DNA from 3 places in the Aquabacterium sp. G14 genome. Region 2 is predicted to be linked to each of the others. Evidence: predicted binding sites of a transcription regulator. Region 2 holds the regulator's gene; each other region holds the start of a gene.
The links. Region 2 encodes NrdR, which represses ribonucleotide reductase genes. Its sites were predicted from a motif close to CACNANATNTNGTG; they were not measured.
Positions count from the first base shown of each region.

Region 1: WIT60_RS04290 (ribonucleoside-diphosphate reductase subunit alpha) is a predicted target of NrdR. The motif match lies at 1,061-1,074, and genes of this name have one in related genera.
Region 3: WIT60_RS00410 (ribonucleoside triphosphate reductase) is a predicted target of NrdR. The motif match lies at 997-1,010, and genes of this name have one in related genera.

Region 1 is NZ_JBBEYB010000002.1:420,268-422,528, reverse strand. Features, by position in the region: gene WIT60_RS04290 (ribonucleoside-diphosphate reductase subunit alpha) at 1-958, opposite strand, end outside; gene ampD (1,6-anhydro-N-acetylmuramyl-L-alanine amidase AmpD) at 1,184-1,774, opposite strand; gene WIT60_RS04280 (sigma-54-dependent transcriptional regulator) at 1,764-2,261, opposite strand, start outside.
Region 2 is NZ_JBBEYB010000004.1:99,908-102,168, reverse strand. Features, by position in the region: gene WIT60_RS06370 (PilW family protein) at 1-43, shown strand, start outside; gene WIT60_RS06365 (PilX N-terminal domain-containing pilus assembly protein) at 47-661, shown strand; gene WIT60_RS06360 (type IV pilin protein) at 673-1,131, shown strand; gene nrdR (transcriptional regulator NrdR) at 1,190-1,672, opposite strand; gene glyA (serine hydroxymethyltransferase) at 1,769-2,261, opposite strand, start outside.
Region 3 is NZ_JBBEYB010000001.1:76,540-78,800, reverse strand. Features, by position in the region: gene WIT60_RS00410 (ribonucleoside triphosphate reductase) at 1-942, opposite strand, end outside; gene WIT60_RS00405 (cyclic di-GMP phosphodiesterase) at 1,169-2,261, opposite strand, start outside.

The DNA.
Region 1 (2,261 bases), on a different contig from region 2:
TGAAGAAGGCCTGCGGCATCTCGATGCGTTGGCCGTCGTGGTGCAGGAAGTAGCGGTCGTACAGGGTCTGCAGGCCGAGGTAGTCGAAGTTCAGGTCGCGCTCGTACTTCAGCGCGGCGCCCAGGCGGGCCAAGTCAAACTGGGCCAGCTTTTCGTCGAGCAACTCGGCTTCGATGCCCTTCTTGATGAACTTGGGGAAGTACTCGGCGTAGCGCGTGGCCATGTCGGCGTGCGTCACTTCTTCGCCCAGGATCTCGCGGCGGATGGTGTGCATCAGCAGGCGGGCCGTGGCACGGGTGTAGGCCGGGTCGTGCTCGATGCGGGTGCGGGCAGCCAGGATGGCGGCCTTGTAGACCTCGTCGATGGAGACGCCGTCGTACAGGTTGCGCTGGGTCTCGGCCAGGATGGGCGCGGCCTTGACGTCTTCGCCCAGGCCTTCGCAGGCGGACTCGATCAGGGCTTGCAGGGCGGGCAGGTCGAGCGGGACGCGCTGGCCGCGGTCGATCACGGTGAGGGTGGGCAGGGCGGCGGCTTGTTGCTCGGACGCTTGCTTGGCGCGCTCCTGGGCCCGGCGCTCACGGTAGAGCACGTAGGCGCGGGCGACCTCGTGGTGGCCGCCGCGCATCAGGCCCAGTTCGACCTGGTCTTGCACGTCTTCGATGTGGAAGGTGCCACCGCTGGGGCGGGAGCGCAGCAAGCCACGCACCACGGCTTCGGTCAGGTTGTCGACGTCTTCACGCACGCTGGCCGAGGCAGCACCTTGGGTGCCATGCACGGCCAGAAAGGCCTTCATCAGGGCGACGGCAATCTTGCTCGGCTCGAAGGCCACGACGGCACCGTTGCGGCGGATGATCTGATAGCCGGCGTAGGCCGATTGGCGCGGCTCGGTGGCCACGGCGGAGGCGCCGGTGAAAGCAGAAGACGAGGGCGGCAAGGTGCTGGACGTGGACGTTTGCATGGAGTTCCCTTGGGGTTCGTCGGGCCGCACGACCGAGCGTGGCGGGCCCCAGATTCAGGCTTCCGAGCCCGACAAGGGTTCGTGGAGGCCACTGCGTCCGAGCACTATATCTGGTGTTTTGTGACATCGCAAGCACTAGGGGTAGTGTCTGCGAGGTTTGTGAGATCGGGGGAAGCCCCAGGATTCACGGCCACAAAAACGGACTTTCCAGAGGGGGAACGTCGCTCAGGCGAGCGCCTGGCCCCATGGAAAGACCTGGTCCGGCCAGGATGTGAGTGTTTGTAACTGGCGCCAATCGAACGCGCAGCCAGGGTCCTTCTTGCGGCCGGGGGCCACGTGTTCGTGCCCTGCAACCTGGTTGATCGGATAGTGCTGTGCGAGGGTGCGCAGCAATTCTCCGAGCCGGGTGTACTGCGCGGGCTCGAAGGGGCGGTCTTCCAGACCTTCGAGCTCGACGCCGACCGAGTAGTCGTTGCAGTTGTCGCGGCCCTGCCAGCTGGAGCGCCCAGCGTGCCACGCCCGCTCGTCCACCGACACGAACTGCAGCAGTTCACCGTCGCGGCGGATGACGAAGTGGGAGGACACCTCCATGCCGCGGATCTGATCGAAGTAGGGGTGGGCATCCCAGTCGAGCTGGTTGGTGAACAGCTGCTCGATCTCGGGGCCACCGTACTCCCCAGGGGGCAGGCTGATGGAGTGGATCACGGCCAGGGTCACGGCCGTGCCGGGCGGACGTGGGCCGAAGTTGGGAGACGGAACCGCGCGCGCATCGCGCAACCAGCCGTGTGACCAGAGGGGGGTAAGCTCAGATGGCATCGGGATCGAACTGTTCGTCCAACACCACGCCTTGATCCGTGATCTGGATGCCCAGTCGCGCCATGCGATAGCGCATCTGGCGGAGCGACAAGCCCAGGCTGCCCCCGGCAGCCGTGCGGTTGTTGCGATGCTTTTCCAGTGCGCGCACCAAGATGTCGCGCTCGATCTCATCGAGGTGTGCGGCCAGATCGCTGGGCAAAGGCGGGGAGGTGTCAGGCCGGGAGGTGCCCGCAGAAGCGATGACCGGAGGAGGGGCGTTCTGCGAGATCACATCAGGGAGAACAAAGGTACAGCGGTCTTCTGCGTGGTCGGGGATGGTCGGGGCAAGTCCGCGTTCGCACGCAATGCCCAGGTCCTCGGGCTCCAGTACCGAGTGGCTGCTCAGGGCCACGGCTCGCTGCAGCAGATTCTCAAGTTCGCGCACATTGCCCGGGAAGGGGTGCTGCATCAGGGCTCGCATGGTTGCCTGGCTGAGCGTGGGCGGCGG
Region 2 (2,261 bases):
TCGCGCGTTTCACACCACCGTGAGCGTGCCCAACCCTGTGTGATCCATGAGCCATCAACGCCCACACGCCCTTCTGGAGCGCGCATCTGCACATGGGATTGCACTGGTCGTGGTGCTGGTCTTGCTGACCGTGATCAGCCTGGTCTCTGGCGCCACCCTGCGTGCTTCCCTGAGCGCCGAACAGATCACCCTCAACGTGCGACTGGAGAACCTGGCCCGGGAGGCCGCGCACATCGGCTTGCGCCACTGTGAGGACGCGCTTTTGCAGATCACGCCTGCATTCACGGTGCACCCGGCGCCACTACCGTCCGAAGTGGCACGGTGGACACTGTGGTCCAGCTGGCATGGCAGCCACGTCTTGGCCCACACCGTGCCCGCCGCGGCCATGAGCTCGACCGACAGCGCCTATGTGCCCGCGTCTCGCCCTCAGTGCCTGCTCGAAATCCACCCCGCGCACCCGGAACTGATCACCGTCACTGCACGTGGCTTCAGCCCCGATCACCAAGCAGACAGTGCGGGGCGAACCACACAAGGTGCCACAGCCTGGGTGCAGTCCACCGTGCACCGTTGCCTCCCTGGCGGCGCCGGATGCCCCACTGCCACCTCACCACAGCTTGGAAGTCGGGTGTGGCGCGCCCTGCTCAACCCACCGACTCCCTGAGTCCTTGTCCCATGTGTCACCCTCTTGCGAACACGGGCCACCGGCATGGTGGCTTCACCCTGACGGAAATGCTGACCGTTCTCGCGCTGCTCGGCGTGCTCGCCGCCGTGGCCTACCCCAGCTACGCCGCGCACCTGCAACGCGCCCACCGCACCGAAGCCCAGGCCGCCCTGATGGACGCCGCCTTTTTCATGCAGCGCCACTACGCCGCGCACCACCGCTACGACACCGGAGATCCGAGCGCACCGCTCGTGGCCCTGCCTGCACCGCTGAACCAGGCCCCTCGCCAGGGCCCCGCGCACTACGTGATCAGCGTCACGCAGGCCAGCACCAGCGGCTACACCCTGGCTGCCACACCGGTCTCAGGTGGCCCCATGGCTCACGACGCTTGCGGCAGCCTCACCCTGAATCAACACCAAGCCCGCGGCATCACGGGCACCACGGTCAGCGTGGCGCACTGCTGGCGATAGCCTCCCGCGCTCACAGCTGCTCCGCCTGGCTCACCGACCTCCCGATCGGTCTCACTGTTCAGTCTTCGCTGACGTCGCCCTTGGCGCCACGCTTATTGCCCGTCTCCTTGATGGCGGCGACAAACTCGCTGACGTCATCAAAGCTGCGGTACACCGACGCAAAGCGCACATAGGCCACCTTGTCGAGCTTGCGCAACTCGCGCATCACCCATTCGCCCAACTGCGTAGACACCACTTCCTTCTCGCCACACTGGCGCAACTTGGCCTCAATCGCCTCCAGCGCACCTTCCAGCGCCTCGGCACTCACCGGCCGCTTGCGCAGCGCAATCAGCATCGAGCCCTTGAGTTTGGCGCGGTCGTAATCGGTACGCCTGCCATCGCGCTTGACGATCGCCGGCAGGTCGATTTCCGCCCGCTCATAGGTCGTGAAGCGTTTGTCGCAGCCATGACACTTGCGACGGCGACGGGTTGAGTCGCCTTCATCGGAGTCACGCGTCTCCACGACCTGGGTGTCATGGTGTCCGCAAAAAGGGCAACGCATCGGTGTGGTTCTCTCGGTTCAAGACAAGCAAAAACCCGGCGAGGACATCACATCCAGGCCGGGTTCCGAATCACGCACGCATCAAGGCGTCAGCGCTCAGCGGTAGACCGGGAAGGCCTTGGTCAGGGCCGACACCTGCTCGCGCACGCGGGCGATGGTGGCTTCGTCGTGCGGATTGTCCAGCACGTCGGCGATCAGGTTGGCCACCTGCACGGCCTGCTCTTCCTTGAAACCACGGGTGGTCATCGCGGGCGAGCCCAGGCGGATACCCGAAGTCACCATCGGCTTCTGCGGGTCGTTGGGGATGCCGTTCTTGTTGCAGGTGATGTGCGCGGCGCCTAGGATGGCCTCGGCTTCCTTGCCGGTCAGGTTCTTCGGACGCAGGTCCACCAGCATCACGTGGCTTTCGGTGCGGCCCGACACAATGCGCAGACCACGCTTGGTCAGGGTATCGGCCAGCGCGGCGGCGTTCTTCACCACTTGCTGTTGGTAAGCCTTGAACTCGGGCGAAGCGGCTTCCTTGAAGGCCACGGCCTTGCCGGCAATGACGTGCATCAGCGGACCACCCTGGATGCCAGGGAAGATGGCG
Region 3 (2,261 bases), on a different contig from region 2:
GGCGCGGTTGATCATGTCCATCTCGGCCTGCAGGTCGCCGTAGGCAAAGGGCATTTCCTCACCGCCGATGACGGGCACCTGCTCACGCAGGTCCTCCGGGCAGACCCAGTCAAAGGTGAGGTTGGTGAACGGCGTCTGGGTGCCCCAGCGCGAGGGCACGTTGAGGTTGTAGACCAGCTCCTGCATGCTCTGGCGCACGGCCTCGTAGCTCAGTGCGTCCTTGCGGATGTAGGGGGCCAGGTAGGTGTCGACCGAGCTGAAGGCCTGCGCCCCGGCCCACTCGTTTTGCAGCGTGCCCAGGAAGTTGACCATCTGCCCCATGGCGCTCGACAGATGCCGAGGGGGCGCCGACTCCACCTTGCCGGGCACACCGTTGAGGCCCTCGTGCAGCAGGGTGCGCAACGACCAGCCGGCGCAATAGCCCGAGAGCATGTCGAGGTCGTGGATGTGGAGGTCGGCCTCGCGGTGCGCCCCGCCGATGGCGGGCGGGTAGACGTGGGTGAGCCAGTAGTTGGCGATCACCTTGCCCGACACATTCAGGATCAGCCCGCCCAGCGAGTAACCCTGGTTGGCATTGGCGTTGACGCGCCAGTCCTGCTGCGAGAGGTACTCGTTGACCGAGCGCTCGACGTCCACCGCGCAGGCCGCATCGGCACGCAGCATCTGGTGCTGCTCGCGGTAGACGATGTAGGCGCGCGCCGTGTCGAAGTGACCGGCCTCGATCAAGGTGCGCTCAACCTGGTCTTGCACCTGCTCCACCGTGGGCACGCGGCGGGTCAGGTTCGCCACGACCTGGGCGGCCAGTGCCTGGGCGCGATCCTGCCCGAACTCCCCGGTGGCCCGGCCTGCGCTGGCGATGGCCTCCACGATTTTGTCGGCGTGGAAGGTGGCCGCCGTGCCGTTGCGCTGGATGACGGCAACCGGCGTCTCGGACCCGGTCATTGTTGGAACTGGCATGAGTCAAACCCTATATATAGTGCATTTTCTTTGTGAAAACACTATATGTAGTGTCATGACTCCGTCTACCAACGAGTTTGACCTCACTCAAACCGAGTCAAAATCGCCGTCAAACGATGGGTCAAGCCTTGCATGGACACAGGGCGGCACATCCTGAGCACCCAGAAGTCGGGTCAGGAACAGGCGTCAACCTGCCATGAAAGCGCGCGCTTCAACCCGGCTGGTTCCAGAGCTGATCGAGGTTCTGGAACCCCCACTGGCTCTTGGACTCGCGCGAGACGATCTGGTCCACGGTCTTGCCCAGGTCGAGCAGCTCGACCGGGATCGGTTGATTCGATTTGGTCGAGAAAAACACCCGCACGATGGGCGACAGCAGCGAGCCGCTGCCTTGCTCCACCACCACGGCCAGACGGCCGGACTGCAGCTTGACCAGCGAGCCGGTGGGGTAGATGCCGATGCTCTTGACGAAGGCCTGGAAGACGCGATCGTCGAAGTGGCCTTCCTTGGTCCAGGCCGCCATCTTCATCAGCGAGTCGGCCGGGTCCCAGCCCGCCTTGTAAGGGCGGTTGGAGGTGATGGCGTCGTACACGTCGCACACCGCGCCCATCTTGGCGTACAGGCTGATCTCATCACCCTTGAGACCCTTGGGATAGCCGCGGCCGTTGATCTTTTCATGGTGGTGCAGGCACACGTCCAAGGCCACCGGCCCCACGCCACCGCCTTCCTTGAGGAGCTTGTAGCCCTCTTCGGGATGGCTCTTCATGATGGCGAACTCTTCTTGCGTGAGGGCGCCGGGCTTGTTGAGCACCTCCAGAGGCATCAGGGCCTTGCCCATGTCGTGCACCAAGCCAGCCATGCCGGCTTCGCGCGCCTGCGACTCGCTGAGTTTGAGTTGGCGGGCCAGCGACACCATCAGCGCGCACACCGCCGCCGAGTGCATGAAGGTGTAGGCGTCGCTCGTCTTCAGGCGCGCCAGGCTGACCAGGGCGCCGGGGTTGCGCTCGACCGAGTCGGCAATCTCGTTGACCAGGGGCAGGCAGTGCTCGGTGTCGAGGGCCTTGCCCATGCGGGCGTCCTGGAACATCGTCTGCATGGCCTCGCGCGACTTGGCCAAGACCCGCCCCGCACGGGCCAATTCGTCCTTGAAAGATGTCGGAACCTGACGGACCGGCTCGGACGGCGGCGACGGCGGCGTGAACACCGGCTCAGGCAGATCGCTGAAATCCGTGGACGGCAGCTCAATGTCGTGGACCACCTTCATATCCACGTCCCGCCCCTTGTCGGTGTCGATGATCACCTCACGG